DNA from 3 places in the Leclercia sp. G3L genome. Region 1 is predicted to be linked to each of the others. Evidence: predicted binding sites of a transcription regulator. Region 1 holds the regulator's gene; each other region holds the start of a gene.
What was found. Region 1 encodes PurR, which represses purine synthesis genes. Its sites were predicted from a motif close to CANGCAAACGTTTGCNTG; they were not measured.
Positions count from the first base shown of each region.

Region 1 (5,513 bases):
CCACGCTGACGCCATAGTGATGCGCCATAAAATGCGCCAGCCCGCCCCAGCCACAGCCAATGTCGAGCACCCGCATGCCGGGTTTCAGCTGCAGTTTTTCGCAGATAAGACGTAATTTATCCTGCTGGGCCTGTTCGAGGGTGGTCGCCTCTTTCCAGTAACCGCAGGAGTATTGCATGGTGGGGTCGAGCATGCGGCTGAACAGGTCATTGCCGAGATCGTAATGCTCTTTACCAACGATCCAGGCACGCTTTTTACTCTGCAGGTTGAAGAGGCGGGCAGTGGCGATCCGCAGCGTATCCTTGAGGTGGCTGGGCAGCTGTGTTTCCAGGCCCGCCCGCAGGACGTTATTGAAAAAGATATCCAGCCGCTCACACTCCCACCAGCCGTCCATATAGCTCTCGCCAAGACCCAGCGAGCCCTGCTTCAGGACGCGTTTAAAAAAATCGGGGTGTTTAATTTGTAGATCGGAGGATGCCGGGCCGTTGATGGTGATACCCGCGCGGCTCAGCAATTCATTGACTATCCGGAACCAGTCATCATTCCGGATGCTGACTTCTTCTATACACGATGAACTCATAGCTTCTCCATCACCTGATGTGATCAGAATCCATAAATAGCGTAGACGCTCTTTATGGAGAGTGAGAAATTTCACGGCGTGACCCGTGAGGCTAATATCCGACGTAGAACAGAGGAAGGGAGAGGACCCTTGCCGAAAGGCCATCCATGGTAAAACGGGAGCACTCCGGCTCCCGTTAACACTTAATATTTTTAGTATTTATCAGAACGCTTCAGTCAGTATAGGACTGATAGGGTAGTGATTCAACAGGATATTGTTAGCATGCTAATCAACTCGCCCGTTATGCCTGTGAAGACCCGGCCTGCAGCCTGTCATCCTGCTGTTCTGCGCGCACGTACTGCATCCGATAGCCAAGCGCCGCCAGCACCACGGTTGCTACCATCACGCTGGTGGTGGTCAGCAGCGGGGTGGCAATCAGCCACGACACCATCAGGCTCGCCAGGAAGCAAAGGCCCAGTTGAAGGGTGTTCTGCAGGGCGGCAGCGCTGCCGGTCGCCTGCGGGAAGGGACGCAGGGCCTGCGCCACCACAATCGGGTAGATCGCGCCGTTTGCCACCGCCATCAGGCAGAAGGGGATCAGCAGCTCAACCAGGCCCACGCCAGGGATAAACCCAACGGCCCAGGTGGCGATCACGCTGAGGGCAAACAGGCCCAGCAGCCACGGCAGCATCTGGTGACCCTGCCATTTCTGCAGCGCGGCACGGCAGCCATAGCCACCAATCAGGAAGGCGATGGTCTGCGGCACGTAGCTCAGGCCGATCGCCGCCGGGCTGTAACCCATATCGCTGAGGATAAACGGCGAGCCGGTCAGCCAGGCGAAGAAGCTCGCAGAGCAGGCGGCGTAAATCAGCACATTGCCGCGGTAGGTGCGCGAACGTAACAGCGATAAAAAGGTGACGCGTTGTTTAGGTTGTTCATTTTTCACTGCCGCTGGCTTCAGGCTGAAAGCCGGGATCATCAGCACCAGGGTGATAACAAACAGCACTGCAAAAATCGCCTGCCAGCTGAAGTGGGCAAGGATCCAACTGCCGAGCAGCGGCGCCAGCGCCGGAGAGAGTCCGACCAGCGGCATGATGGTGGCAAAAATACGGTTAGTGCGCGAAGCCGGATAGTAGTCGGTTACCAGCGCCTGCCACGTGACCGCTGCGGCACAAACCCCCACCGCCTGGATAAAGCGCAGCACCAGCAGCCAGGTGGCATCCCGGACCCACAGCATACCGAGGCAGCCGAGGGCGAAAATGGCTAACCCTGCCAGCAGTACCGGCTTACGGCCGAAGCGGTCGGACATCGGTCCCCACAGCAGCTGGGCAAAGGCAAAGCCCGCCAGGAACAGGCTCAGGCTGGCGCTGATGGCCGCCGCCGGGGTTTGCAGATCCTCCTGCATGATCGAGAAGGCAGGCAGGTACATATCGGTGGCGAGGAAGCCCAGCACGCTTAAGCCGCCGAGCCAGACTAAAAATCCTTTCCCGGGTGTCATTGTTCTATTCTCCGTTTGGGCGCAGGTTTGGGTAGCCGCTGAGTGTAGGGAGTGCAAACCCGCTTGTGAAACGCTAATATTTGGCGGTTGCATTCAAAAATTTTGCAGGCAGAAAATGTGGTCAGAATATTCTCTTGAAGTGGTGGATGCCGTCGCCCGTAACGGCAGCTTCAGCGGAGCCGCGCAGGAGTTGCATCGCGTTCCGTCCGCCATCAGCTACACCGTGCGTCAACTGGAAGAGTGGCTGGCGGTGCCGCTGTTTGAGCGGCGTCACCGTGACGTGGAGCTTACCCCTGCCGGGATGTGGTTTCTGAAAGAGGGACGGTCTGTTATCAAAAAAATGCAGATCACCCGCGAACAGTGCCAGCAGATTGCCAACGGCTGGCGCGGACATATCTCCATTGCGGTGGACAATATCGTCCGCCCCGAGCGTACCCGACAGATGATTGTCGATTTTTACCGCCACTTTTCGGACGTCGAGCTGCGGGTGTCCCAGGAGGTCTTTAACGGCGTCTGGGACGCGCTGGCGGACGGCAGGGTGGAAATGGCGATCGGCGCCACCCAGGCGATCCCGGTCGGGGGGCGCTATGCGTTTCGCGATATGGGTACGCTGAGCTGGATCTGCGTGGTCGCCAGCCATCATCCGCTGGCCGCCATGGAAGGGCCGCTCAGCGATGATACCCTGCGCAACTGGCCCTCGCTGGTGCGCGAAGACACTTCCCGCTCGCTGCCGAAACGCATCACCTGGCTGCTGGATAACCAGCGGCGGATCGTCACCCCGGACTGGGAATCGTCAGCCACCTGCCTCTCGGCCGGGCTGTGCGTGGGGATGGTGCCGGTGCACTTTGCCCGTCCGTGGATCGACAGCGGCAAATGGGTGGCGCTGTCGCTGGAAAATCCCTTCCCGGATGCGGCGTGCTGCCTGACCTGGCAACAAAACGATATGTCACCGGCCCTGGCCTGGCTGCTGGATTATCTGGGAGACAGTGAAACGATGAACCGGGAGTGGCTGCGGGAGCCAGAGGTACTGACTCCCGGAGAGGATTAACGGCGGTAGTCGCGGAACGGTCCGTCCGCGACGGAACGGCGTTCAATCAGGCGCGGATGCACCTCAATGGACTGGGACTCTTCACGCTTGTTGACGATGCGGTCCAGCAGCATGTTGAAGGCGGTCTCACCCAGCGAATCTTTCGGCTGGTGAATGGTGGTCAGCGCCGGGGTAAAGAAGCGGGCGTTGCGCACGTTATCATACCCGATCAGCGAAACGTCCTGCGGGACGCGCAGGCCCATCTCATCGGCGGCACAGAGTGCACCCATTGCCATAATATCCCCGCCGCAGAAGATGGCGGTCGGACGCGGGCTCTGGGAGAGGATCTGCTGCATGGCGCGGTAGCCGGACTCCGGCTCAAAGTCGCCCTGCACGATCCAGTTTTCCGGCACCGTGATTAACGCCTCTTCCATCGCTTTCATAAAGCCCGCCAGACGCCCGGCCCCGGTGTTGCGCTCCAGCGCTCCGGGGATCACGCCGATTTCACGGTGGCCGCGTTCAATCAGATAACGACCGGCCATGTAGCCGCCTTCGAAGGCGTTATCGATTACCGAGTCGGTAAAGTCGGCCTTCGCTTCGCCCCAGTCCATCACTACCATTGGAATATTGCGGTACTCTTCCAGCATGGTGAGCAGGGATTCCGGGTATTCGGAACACATCACCAGCAGACCGTCGACGCGCTTCTGCGCCATCATCGACAGATAGGCCCGCTGTTTTTCGAGGCTGTTCCAGGCGTTGCCGAGGATCAGGGTGTAGCCTTTCTGGAAGCAGTTCTTCTCTACTGCTTCAATAATTTCTGCGAAATAGGGCGCTTCGCTGCTGGTCGCCAGCAGGCCGATCGATTTGGTGTGATTCACCTTCAGACTGCGGGCCACGGCGCTGGGAGAGTAGTGCAGCTCTTTAATGGCCGCCCAGACGTTGTTGCGGGTCTCTTCCGCAACAAAGCGGGTTTTGTTAATAACATGTGATACGGTTGTAGTGGAAACGTTTGCGCGTTTCGCCACGTCTTTAATTGTTGCCATCAGATGTCACTCCAGACCATATCTAAGCTCCTGAAAAACCAATAGGTAAACGTTTGCCTTCACTCGCCCTAATTGCGCAATTTGAATTGCGGTACGCCGGGAAAACGACACAGGACGTCAGGAGGGGGTCAATGGCCGGTACGCTAATAAATTTAGCGTGGAATTTTGTCTTATCTTGGCCAAAAGGGGAAGAGCAAAAACCGATATCAATCTAAATCCAGCAAGATTTTTACCCTGAACTGTGTAAAAATGAGCAGGCTCACTCTTAATAGGGTGATTAAAAGGAGAAAAATTGATGAGTACCGATCTTAAGTTTTCGCTGATTACCACCATTATTGTTCTGAGTCTGATTGTTGCCAGCGGTCTGACGGCGGCACTGCACTGATTGATGCGGGAGAGGTCAGCTCTCCCTCGTTCCTTCCGCTGATTGTTACGCGCCCTGCAAAAATCTTTTGCCAAATTGTTAACTTCTCATTTTTTGTGATTGGTGTCATGCTTTCGCCTTCATTGTTCTGTGTCGCCTGACGACACGGTGTCTGGAGTTGAAGTATGAGAATCAATTTTCCGCTGCTGGCCCTGGCCATTGGCGCCTTTGGTATCGGCACAACCGAATTTTCCCCGATGGGCCTGCTACCGGTTATTGCCCGGGGGGTAGATGTCTCTATTCCCGCTGCGGGCATGCTGATCAGCGCCTACGCCATCGGCGTGATGGTGGGTGCGCCGCTGATGACCCTGTTGCTGTCCCATCGCGGGCGTCGCAATGCGCTGATCTTCCTGATGGCGATCTTTACCGTCGGTAACGTCCTGTCGGCGCTCTCGCCGGATTACACCACCCTGATGCTGTCGCGTATTCTGACCAGCCTGAACCACGGCGCCTTCTTTGGCCTCGGGTCGGTAGTCGCCGCCAGCGTGGTGCCGAAGCATAAGCAGGCCAGCGCTGTCGCCACCATGTTTATGGGCCTCACCATCGCCAATATCGGTGGGGTGCCGGCCGCAACCTGGATGGGCGAAGCGATTGGCTGGCGGATGTCCTTCCTGGCGACCGCGCTGCTGGGCGTGGTTTCGATGATTGCGTTGTTCTTCTCCCTGCCGGCTGGCGGGGCGGGCGAAAAACCGGAGGTGCGCAAAGAGCTGGCGGTGCTGCTGCGTCCGCAGGTGCTGTCTGCCTTGCTGACTACCGTCCTCGGAGCCGGGGCGATGTTCACCCTCTATACCTACATTGCCCCGGTGCTGCATGACATCAACCAGGCGACTCCGGCCTTTATCACCGCCATGCTGGTGCTGATTGGCGTCGGTTTTTCCATTGGCAACTACCTGGGCGGCAAGCTGGCGGACAAATCCGTGAGCGGCACCCTGAAAGGCTTTTTACTCCTGCTGATCGTCATC
Region 1 covers NZ_CP088265.1:3,943,926-3,949,438, reverse strand. Annotated here, with positions in the region: gene cfa (cyclopropane fatty acyl phospholipid synthase) at 1-580, opposite strand, end outside; gene punC (purine nucleoside transporter PunC) at 861-2,057, opposite strand; gene punR (DNA-binding transcriptional activator PunR) at 2,173-3,105, shown strand; gene purR (HTH-type transcriptional repressor PurR) at 3,102-4,127, opposite strand; gene LRS40_RS20380 (YnhF family membrane protein) at 4,423-4,512, shown strand; gene LRS40_RS20375 (MFS transporter) at 4,677-5,513, shown strand, end outside.

Region 2 (5,513 bases), 1.9 Mb from region 1:
GTGACGCTGTGCAGCCATTCCGGCAGGGTCTCCATCCACTGCGTTTTCCAGTTCTCCGGCAGGGTGTATTCCAGCCCGGCGACGGCGACATCATCCAGTACCAGCGCTTTCCCGCTGCGCAACCAGTTGCCGGAGGTGCGCACCATCCCGCCTTCCCAGCGCGAGGTGAACTGGCGCAGGGCGATCCCTTGCGGAGAGAATTCCGCATTGAGGATCGGGTCGAACAGATGCACCGAGCCGTAGATATATTCGCTGGCGTTCATCGACAGGCGGCCATCCTCGCTCTGCCAGTCGCCCTGGCTCAGGGTCAGGTTGCGCAAGCTTAAGTCGAGATCGGTAACCGCCCAGTCCGGCCCCTGAAGGCGGGCGTCGGTTACGTCCAGGCGGCCAATCTGCAACGACGGCAGGGTGGTGATGGGGGCAAAGAAGTCAGACAGCGATTTATCGCTCTGCAGGCGGATGTCGTTCAGGCGCATGTTGTCCACCTTCCAGCCGCCGTTGGCGTCGCGACGCGCGGTGCCGGTGAGCGAGCCCCGCGCCATGTCGGCACCGATGGTGATCAGGATCACCTCTTTGTCGGTCAGCTCGCCCTCGATCAGCACGTTGCTGGCCGGGACGCCGTTCAGCGTCAGCGACCCGGCGCTAATCTGGATGTTGGCTTTTTTACCCAGCACGTTGCCCGCTTCAGGATTCCAGGGGCGCACGCCGCCGGTGACCTTCTGTGCGCTCAGATCCCACGCGGTATTCGGGCTGTTAAACGCCATGTTGTTCAGCAGCAGGCGATCGGCCTGGAAGGGAAGAGGTGCCGTCTGCGGGGAGAGGTTCAGCGTGCCGTCAAACAGGGTGATGGTATCCATGTGCAGCGGATCGGTGAGCTGTCGGCTGCTCACGCCGATATCCACCATCTTCGCGACCAGAGTCGCGGGTTGACCGTCGCGCCCGAAGGTGACGTTTTTCAGCACCAGGTGCGTGGGCGAAGAGAAACGATGATCCATCAGGTCAAAATTGAGTTCGTAGTCGGTGTTTACCGTGATCCAGCTGCTGACCTGCGCCGCGCCCCAGCGGGTCTGAACAAGGATATAGAGCGCGAGGATCGCAATAAGCACAACGGCCAGAATACCGACGAGAAGCTTTCCAATAAATTTCATGGTCTTCCATCACGTAAAACGTACATAAAGGAGTTATGCACGATTTATGCGCAATGCTCAAGGCGGGAAGGGCGGAATTCTGGGTTACGGCAGCAGTTGCCTGCTGCCGTGAAAGGGATCAGTTCTTTTCTGGCGGGAAAATCAGGTTCAGAACGATAGCGGTGATCCCGCCGGCAGCGATGCCGGAGGAGAGCAGGTTTTTCACCCAGTCCGGGGCAAACTGCAGGATCAGCGGCTGCTGAGACACGCCCAGACCGACCGCCAGCGACAGGGCGATGATCATGATAGCGCGGCGGTTCAGCGGCTCGCGGGAGACGATACGCACGCCCGATGCCGCGATGGTACCGAACATCACCAGCGTTGCGCCGCCGAGCACCGGCTCAGGAATGTGCTGCACAAAGCCACTGACCGCCGGGAACAGACCGAGCACGATCAGCATCAACGCTACCACAAAGCCCACGTAGCGGCTGGCCACGCCGGTCAACTGGATCACGCCGTTGTTTTGACCGAAGCAGGAGTTCGGGAAGGTGTTGAACACGCCGGAGACAAAGGAGTTCAGACCGTTAGCCAGCACACCACCCTTGAGGCGCTTCATGTACAGCGGGCCAGAGACCGGCTGCTCAGAGACGTCGGAGGTGGCGGTGATATCCCCGATGGTTTCCAGAGAGGTGATCATAAACACCAGCATCAGCGGCAGGAGCAGGTTCCAGTCGATACCCAGGCCGTAGTAGAGCGGCGTCGGGACCACGATCAGCGGGCTGTCGGTCGCGGCGCTGGACTGCGGCAGCATACCCATCGCCCAGGCGGCCAGGTAGCCTGCCGCCATGGCGATCACCAGCGAGGCGACGCGCAGGTACGGGTTACGCTGACGGTTGAGCAGAATAATGATTGCCAGCACCACGCCCGCCAGCAGCAGGTTTTTCGGGGCGCCGAAGGTGTGGTCGGCCATTGCGGCGTAGCCGCCGCCGATAGAGGTCAGGCCCACCTGAATCAGCGACAGGCCGATAATCATCACCACCACGCCGGAGACCAGCGGGGTAATAATGCGGCGCGCCAGGTGCAGCACGCGGGAGATGACCATCTCGGTGCAGCTTGCCAGCATCAGGGTGCCGAACAGCGCCGCCATCATCGTCGGCACATCCGCGCCGCCGGTTTTCAGCGCCGTACCGCCCATGATCAGCGGAGCCACAAAGTTAAAGCTGGTGCCCTGAATCGACAGCAGGCCGGAACCTACCGGACCCCAGGCTTTAATCTGAATGATGGAGGCTACGCCTGAAGCAAACAGCGACATGCTGATGATGTGCTGGGTGTCCTGCGCCGGTAAGCCGAGCGCCTGGCAGATCAGCAGGGCAGGGGTGATGACGGCCACAAACATCGCCAGCAGATGCTGACAGGCGGCGAACAAGGTCTGCGCCAGCGGTGGACGGTCTTCAAGACGGTAAATCAGTTCACTGTTATGCGGCTGCGCAATCGGTTGCGCATCTTGCTGTTCAACGGCGTTAACGGACATCTGCTGCGATCCCCAGGAAGAAAAGCGGGCATTTTAGCCGAGTGGATGAGAAAAGCAAACGATTGCTCGCAAAAATCACAGAGAAATCCCGCCGCTTATTACGGCTTTTCTGTCACGCCAGGGCAAAGTTCATTACACTCCTGCTCCCGATTGCGCTTAAGTCGCGCAATCGGTTCAGGAAAACGCGCATGTTGATGGAGCACGTGCCATATAAGGAGCCCACTATGATTCATCTCGATACGTTGTCGACCCTCGTTGCGGCAACGCTGGTTTTACTGCTTGGCCGTAAACTGGTTCACAGTGTCCCCCTTTTCAGAAAATACACCATCCCGGAGCCCGTCGCGGGCGGACTGCTGGCTGCCGTTGCGCTGCTGGTGCTGAAAAAAAGCATGGGCTGGGAAATAAACTTTGATATGTCGCTAAAAGACCCGCTGATGCTGGCCTTTTTCGCCACCATCGGCCTGAACGCTAACCTCGCCAGCCTGCGGGCAGGCGGCAAAGTGCTGGGCGTGTTCTTAATTGTGGTGGTCGGGCTGCTGGTGATGCAGAACGCCATCGGTATCGGTATGGCTTCCCTGCTGGGGCTGGATCCGCTGATGGGTCTGCTGGCCGGCTCGATTACCCTTTCCGGTGGGCACGGCACCGGTGCGGCCTGGAGTAAGCTGTTTGTTGAGCGCTATGGCTTCCAGAATGCCACCGAAGTGGCGATGGCCTGCGCCACCTTTGGCCTGGTGCTGGGCGGCCTGATTGGCGGGCCGGTGGCGCGCTATCTTGTAAAACACTCCGCCACCCCGAACGGCTGCCCGGAAGATGAAGCGGTGCCGTCGGCGTTCGAAAAGCCGGACGTTGGACGCATGATCACTTCCCTGGTGCTGATCGAAACCATAGCGCTTATCGCCATCTGTCTGACGGCGGGCAAGGTGATTGCGCAACTGCTGGCGGGGTCCGCGCTGGAGCTGCCAACCTTTGTCTGCGTGCTGTTTGTGGGGGTGCTCCTCAGCAATGGCCTGGCCCTGATAGGTTTTTATCGCGTCTTTGAACGTGCGGTATCGGTGCTGGGCAACGTCTGCCTCTCGCTGTTCCTGGCGATGGCGCTGATGAGCCTTAAGCTGTGGGAACTGGCCTCGCTGGCGCTGCCGATGCTGGTTATTCTGGTCGTGCAAGCTCTGTTTATGGCGCTGTATGCGATGTTCGTCACCTGGCGGTTGATGGGCAAAAACTACGACGCGGCGGTGCTTGCAGCCGGACATTGCGGCTTTGGTCTGGGGGCAACGCCGACGGCCATCGCCAACATGCAGGCCATCACCGAGCGTTTCGGTCCGTCACATATGGCGTTTCTGGTGGTGCCGATGGTGGGGGCGTTCTTTATTGATATCGTCAATGCGCTGGTGATCAAACTCTATCTGATGCTGCCGATGTTTGGCTGATCAGGCGTTCGAGTATCGTTCGGTCTCGGGCATCCAGCGCTCGATTAACGCTGCCGCCTGGTCGGGGTAGCGGTCATGGATATGGCGTGCCAGACGCTGTACTTCAGGGATCATACCCTGATCGCGCAGCAAATCGGCCACTTTAAACTCGGCGTTACCGGTCTGGCGGGTGCCGAGCAGCTCTCCCGGGCCACGGATCTCCAGATCCTGTTGCGCAATCACAAAGCCGTCGTTGCTGTCGCGTAAAACCTGTAAACGCTTCTGGGCGGTTTTGGACAGCGGAGCTTTATAGAGCAGCACGCAGTGCGAGGCCACCGCGCCACGTCCTACGCGGCCGCGCAGCTGGTGGAGCTGCGCCAGACCCAGACGTTCCGGGTTTTCGATGATCATCAGGCTGGCATTTGGTACATCCACCCCCACTTCAATCACCGTGGTGGCGATCAGCAGATGCAGATCGCCCTGCTTGAAGGATTGCATCACCGCCTGCTTCTCGGCAGGCTTCATGCGGCCATGCACCAGCCCGACGTTCAGCTCCGGCAGGGCCAGCTTTAACTCTTCCCAGGTGGCTTCCGCCGCCTGGGCTTCCAGCAGATCCGACTCCTCAATCAGGGTACAGACCCAGTAGGCCTGGCGGCCTTCCTGGCAGGCGTTGCGCACCCGATCGATGATGTCGCTGCGGCGCGTGTCCGGAATGGCGACGGTGGTCACCGGCGTACGGCCCGGGGGCAGCTCGTCGATAGTGGAGGTATCGAGATCGGCATAGGCGGTCATCGCCAGGGTACGCGGGATCGGCGTTGCGGTCATGATCAGCTGGTGCGGATGGTACCCCTGCTGGAGCCCTTTCTCCCACAGCGCCAGCCGCTGATGTACGCCGAAACGGTGCTGTTCATCAATGATCACCAGCGCCAGGCCGTGGAACTGCACCTGCTCCTGGAAGATGGCGTGGGTGCCGACAATCATCTGCACCTGACCGCTGGCGATGGCCTCCTGCTGCGCCTGTCGCGCCTTGCCTTTTTGCTTCCCGGCCAGCCAGCCCACTTCAACACCCAGCGGGGCAAACCAGCTGCGGAAGTTATTCGCGTGCTGCTCGGCCAGCAGTTCGGTCGGCGCCATCAGCGCGACCTGTCTGCCGTGCGCAATGGCGCGCAGTGCGGCCAGCGCGGCCACCAGCGTTTTACCGGAGCCAACATCGCCCTGCACCAGGCGCATCATCGGCACGTCCAGCGCCAGGTCGCGCTCGATCTCGGCGGTGACGCGGGCCTGCGCCCCGGTGGGTTTAAACGGCAGCGAGGCCAGCAGTTTATCTTTTAATTCGTTTCGGGCCGGGAGCGGCAGGGCGTGAAAACGCTGCGCCCCGGCGCGTAACGCCAGCATGCTCAGGTTATGCGCCAGCAGCTCTTCCAGAATCAGGCGTCGCTGGGCCGGATG
Region 2 covers NZ_CP088265.1:1,062,824-1,068,336, reverse strand. Annotated here, with positions in the region: gene LRS40_RS06415 (AsmA family protein) at 1-1,148, opposite strand, end outside; gene LRS40_RS06410 (NCS2 family protein) at 1,267-2,658, opposite strand; gene gltS (sodium/glutamate symporter) at 2,883-4,085, shown strand; gene recG (ATP-dependent DNA helicase RecG) at 4,086-5,513, opposite strand, start outside.
Region 2: a site for PurR is predicted at 2,710-2,727, ahead of LRS40_RS06410 (NCS2 family protein). Genes of this name have one in related genera too.

Region 3 (5,513 bases), 1.2 Mb from region 1:
CTGGGTTTTCAGGCCCTTGTCGTTCAGCTCTTTGATCACGTAAGTGGTACGTGCTTCAGCATCCGGGTGGCCTGGCTCGCCTTTCAGCAGCACAAACTGAACCTGACCGTCTTTGTTCAGATCCCAGTTCGGGTTAGCAGCCCAGTGTTTAGCAATCAGGTCGCCCTGAATGATGCCGGATTCTTTGGAGTCGGTGCCCACGTAGAAGGCTTTGTCGTAGCTATCCAGCGCTTTACGGGAAGGTTCTTTGTTGAAGAACACCACTGGCACATTCTGGCCACGCGCTTTCTCAATAACGGTGCCTGCAGCCGCCGGGTCAACAAGGTTGATTGCCAGTGCTTTCACGCCTTTTGCCAGCAGTACGTCGATCTGGTCGTTCTGTTTTGACTGGTCATTCTGGGAGTCATTCATCAGCAGCTGCACTTCTGGAGCTGATTTACCCTCTTTCTCGATGGCTTTACGCACAACAGACATAAAGTTGTCGTCGTATTTATAGATAGTCACACCAATACGGCTATCTGCAGCGTGCGCGGTTGCACCAAAAAGCATGCTTGCCATAACAGCAGACAGAGTCAACACCTTCTTATTCATGATATCTCCGGTTTTTTTTATGCAGGGTAGTTCGTGTGAATAACGATCGGCGGGCAAATGTTAATGAAACGTTAATGCCGGCCGAAGTCCACTTATAAAATTTCTATCTTCCTTGGTCGGTAACGCTCCAGAATGCGTTTTTTTGGATGTTTAATGTGCCCTGGCTATAGTGAAAGTGATTATTCACCGTTACATAGCGTTTCAGTCACTAAAACGCTGACATCATAGACAGCGCATTGTTAACTTACTGTGAATTTACTCACAAATTGAAAACGGTTACATCACGGCGAATTATTAGTTAGTGATCGGTGCCACAATTTGCCGCAGGGCTACCGAGTGACGACGCACTAAAGTCGGCATAAAACAGTGTGTTGCGGTGATATCCAGTTTCCCTGCGGCCCCCTGCAACGCCAGCTCCGTGGCCAGCCGTGCCATAGAGGCAATAGGGTAGCGCACCGTGGTCAGCTGAGGGTCCGTGTAACGGGCAATCGGAATATCATCGAAACCAATCAATGACAGATGCTGTGGCACCGCAATGCCGTTGTCCTTCAGCGCCGTTAGCGCGCCTGCGGCCATGCTATCGTTGTAGGCAAAGACGGCGGTCAGCTGCAGGTTGCGCCCGAGCAGCTCCACCATGGCCGCCTCTCCGCCCTGCATGTCAGGCGCGCCTGTACCAATCCAGCTGTCCGATGCGGTAATGCCCTGCTCCAGCAACGCTTTCTGCCAGCCTTCACGACGCATTTCGTCATCCTCAATGCGGTGGCTTGACGCAAGATAGCCGATGCGCTGATGTCCGTTGTTCACCAGCATCCGCGTCGCCATCATCGCTCCGCTGACGTTATCAAGGCAGACGCAGCGGTGGGCATAGCCAGGCACGATGCGGTTGATCAGCACCATGCCGGGGATCTGCTCCATCAGAGAAGACAGCTCCTCATCGCTTAAGGCTTTTGAGTGGACAATCAGGGCGTTACAGCGCTGACGGATCAACACCTCAATGGCATTACGCTCTTTTTCCGCCTCGTGATAGCTGTTACCGATCAGCACATTTTTCTGGTGCTCCTGGGCAACCATGTCCACGGCTTTCACCAGTGCGCCAAAGAAGGCATCCGACACGTCCATCACCACCACGCCGATGGTGTCGCTGACCTGGGTCGCCAGCGCCTGGGCGTTGGCGTTCGGCCGGTAGCCGAGCGCCGTGACGGCTTTCATCACGCACTCGCGGGTCTCCGGACTGACCAGCGCGCTGTTATTGAGAACCCGGGAAACGGTGGCGACAGAAACGCCCGCCTGACGCGCGACGTCACGAATGGTGATCATATTCACCATCCTTATTTAGATTGCAGCAACTCACAGACACCCCCTGTGTTTAGCAAGGTGACTATTCTGGCAGCGAGAAAGGGAGGACTACGTGAAGAAGCTCACAAGGATGAAAACGGTTACATCCGTTTTGTTAATGATTGTGATCCAGATCGTTATCCGGATGTATTACTTAATGAAACCCCTGCAGCACGTGCGGTCAATTGCCGCCACAGCCATTCCAGCGGCCCCTGGCGGAAATGGCGCAGCCAGAAAACCGAGAACAGGATGTTCACCAGCCAGACTGGCAGGACAAAACCCAGCAGCTGCAGGCGATCAAAATGCATAAACAGGCCTAACTGATAGAACAGGGTCGTGCAGATAAGGGTCTGGAGAAGATAGTTGCTAAGCGCCATCCGCCCCACGCAGGCCACCGCCATCACCAGCCGGAAACGACAGAGCTGCGGCCAGAAGCCATACATCAGCGCGGCATAGCCTATCGTCTGCAGCGGCGCGCTAAGTTCGCGCGGTGCCTGTAACAGAAACGCACACCAGCGGTAATCCCAGTTCAGATACCACTGGGCGATCACCGCCGGGAGATTAATCGCCAAACCGGCCAGCACCAGCCACAGCCCGGTACGCCGATAGTGACGCAGGCTAAACTCGCCTTTCAGCCAGCCGGTACGCATCAGCGCGGCGCCGATCAGCATCATCCCCGCCAGCTGCCAGCCGTACTGCGCTCCAAGCGCCAGCAGGCTGTTGCCAATCATATCGGCCCGGTTGCTGATGGCCTCCATTCCGCCGCCCAGTTTCCAGTACTGCTCATACTGGAGACTGGCCGCATCCGGCACCCAGGAACGATTGGTAGAGCCGCCCGAGATAACCCCCAGTAGCAGCAGGATGGCAACGCCGATGAGAAAAAGCACCACCCCGGTATTAAAGAGGTTTTTGACATCGTGGGCATCGCGGATGATGCGCCAGCAGATCAGCCCCACCAGCCCGTAGGCCAGCAGAATGTCACCGTCCCAGAACAGCAGCCCGTGAATAAACCCGAGCAGCACCAGCAGCGAGAGGCGGGCCTGGATCCAGCGCTTTCCGCGCTTCAGCAGTAGCTGAAGTCCGGCGCCGAACAGCAGGGCAAACAGGGTGAGGAATTTGACCTGGGCGAAGAGATCCAGCACCGCCCATGTCCAGGCATCACTGAGGGTAATATCGCCATACCAGGCGGGATTGAGGTAAGCGGCTTTCGGCAGACCGAAGCCGCTGATATTGAGCAGCAGAATACCCAGAATAGCGACGCCACGAACGAAATCCAGCGTGACATTTCTTTCCATGTATCCTGCCCTGATGATCAGTTGTGGTGACGTACGGCGCGCAGGAACTCCTGACGGGTGTTCTGGCTTGATTTAAACAGGCCGCCTAGCGAGGTGGTCGTGGTGGCGCTGGTGGCATCACGAATGCCGCGCGCTTTCACGCAGTAATGCACCGCGTCAATGGAAACCGCCACGTTGTTGGTGCCAAGCAGCGTTTGCAGCGCGATGAGGATCTGCTGGGTTAAACGCTCCTGCACCTGCGGACGCTGGGCAAAGAACTGCACGATACGGTTAATCTTCGACAGGCCAATCACCGAGTCTTTCGGAATATAGGCCACGGTCGCTTTGCCGTCGATGGTCACAAAGTGGTGTTCACAGGTGCTGGTCAGGGTGATATCACGCACCGTCACCATCTCATCTACCTTCATTTTGTTTTCGATGACGGTGATTTTCGGGAAATTAGCGTAATCAAGCCCGGAGAAAATCTCATCGACATACATTTTGGCGATGCGACGTGGGGTCTCCATCAGACTGTCATCGCTCAAATCGAGATTCAGCAGCTGCATGATTTCGGTCATATGCCCGGAAATAAGACGTTTACGCGTTTCGTTGTCCAGATCCTGAACCGGCGGACGCAGCGGGGTTTCGAGACCGTGTGCGACCAGCGCTTCGTGGACGAGAGCTGCTTCTTTACTCATTGATGACATTCTTTTCTCCTGCAGGTGCGGTGCTCTTCTGCCCTCCGTGGGGCAAAATGTGCACTCATTGTGCGCGAGGCGGCGAGCATAATCCAGTATTCACCGCGATAATTATTCCAATTGCCGTTACCTTTCAACCTGACGCTGCCAGACCAGCCCACCCGCCACGAAAAGGGCGATACCAGCAAGGCCCAGAGCGGGCTCCAGCTGGTGGGTGAGCCAGCTCGACAGCGCCGAGGTCATCGGGCCAATCAACTGCCCGACCGCATAGCCGGTCGTCAGTAACCCGGCCATATAACGCGTGTGATTCGGTGCCAGTTCACGCCCGTAGAGCAACGAGAGCTGGACCGCACATAAAAATCCGCCGCCCACCAGCAGCGCACCGGTCACCAGACCGGCCATCCCCGGCATCAGCCAGGCGGCAATCACCCCCACCGCCTGCAGCCAGAGCACCAGCGCCAGCCTGCGATGGGTGGTAGAGACATGGCGCAGGGCGATACTTAGCGCAATGCCCAGCACCGAGGCGACGCCGAACACCGGCCAGACAAACTGGGCAAACGCGCTGCCGGGAAAGCGCAGCGCCGCCATCTGCGACAAAAATGTCGCCGGGAGGATGTAGCCAAACCCGGCGAGGCTGTAGCTCCAGACCAGACGACGCAGATCGCGGGTCAGCGTCAGCGGCTCCGGCGTGGTGCCCGGACGATGCAGCTGCCCGGCCCGCGGCAGGTAGCGGGCCACCAGCGCGATCAGCACCAGCGCCAGCACGCCGTAGATTTGCCACGCGGCGCCGGCTGATAACCCGTGCGCCTGGATCCACACCGCCAGCAGACCGCTGATGGTAATACCCGCTCCGGGCCCGGCGAAGACCGCAGCACTCAGGCCAGGTTTGCCGAAATGGGCCAGCCGCTCGTTGGTCCAGGCGGCCACCAGCACCATTGACCAGCCGCTCATGCAGCCAATCACAAAGCGCAGCAGCCCGTGGACCAGGGCGTTATCTGCGGCCGCCGAAAGTAGGGTCAGCGCCACCGCGCCAATAATCCCCAGCCACAGCCGACCTTCGACAAACCGGTGCGCGCGCATGGCATCCCATGCCCCCACCAGATAGCCGAGATAGTTCATGGCAGCCACCAGCCCGGCGCTGGTCAGCGTGAGTTGCCCTGCCGCAATCATCAGCGGTACCTGTGGGGTAAAGGCAAAACGCCCTATTCCCATCGCCACCACCAGAACCACAAATCCGCTGAGCGCGATACGCAGCGCCATGACCACTCCAGTTGTTAAAGTTTCGTAAATTCATGATGCAGGATATGTCGTTAATGCGGAAGTGAAAGTTACTCACTCGTTATTGAATTATCTGTATTATGACCTTCATCTCTCTATACAACCTTCCTGAAGGAGCCCTGCATGGAACTGCTCGAAGAGCACCACTGTTTTGAAGGTCGACAGCAGCGCTGGCGTCATGACTCCGCGGTGCTGAACTGTGCGATGACGTTCAGCATCTTTCTGCCCCCGTCTAACGGCGCAGCAAAACCGCCGGTGCTGTACTGGCTCTCCGGCCTGACCTGCAACGATGAGAACTTCACGACCAAAGCGGGCGCCCAGCGGGTGGCGGCGGAGC
Region 3 covers NZ_CP088265.1:2,728,949-2,734,461, reverse strand. Annotated here, with positions in the region: gene mglB (galactose/glucose ABC transporter substrate-binding protein MglB) at 1-591, opposite strand, end outside; gene galS (HTH-type transcriptional regulator GalS) at 886-1,908, opposite strand; gene yeiB (DUF418 domain-containing protein YeiB) at 2,064-3,221, opposite strand; gene folE (GTP cyclohydrolase I FolE) at 3,239-3,907, opposite strand; gene LRS40_RS14385 (YbfB/YjiJ family MFS transporter) at 4,025-5,158, opposite strand; gene fghA (S-formylglutathione hydrolase) at 5,300-5,513, shown strand, end outside.
Region 3: a site for PurR is predicted at 2,017-2,034, ahead of galS (HTH-type transcriptional regulator GalS). Genes of this name have one in related genera too.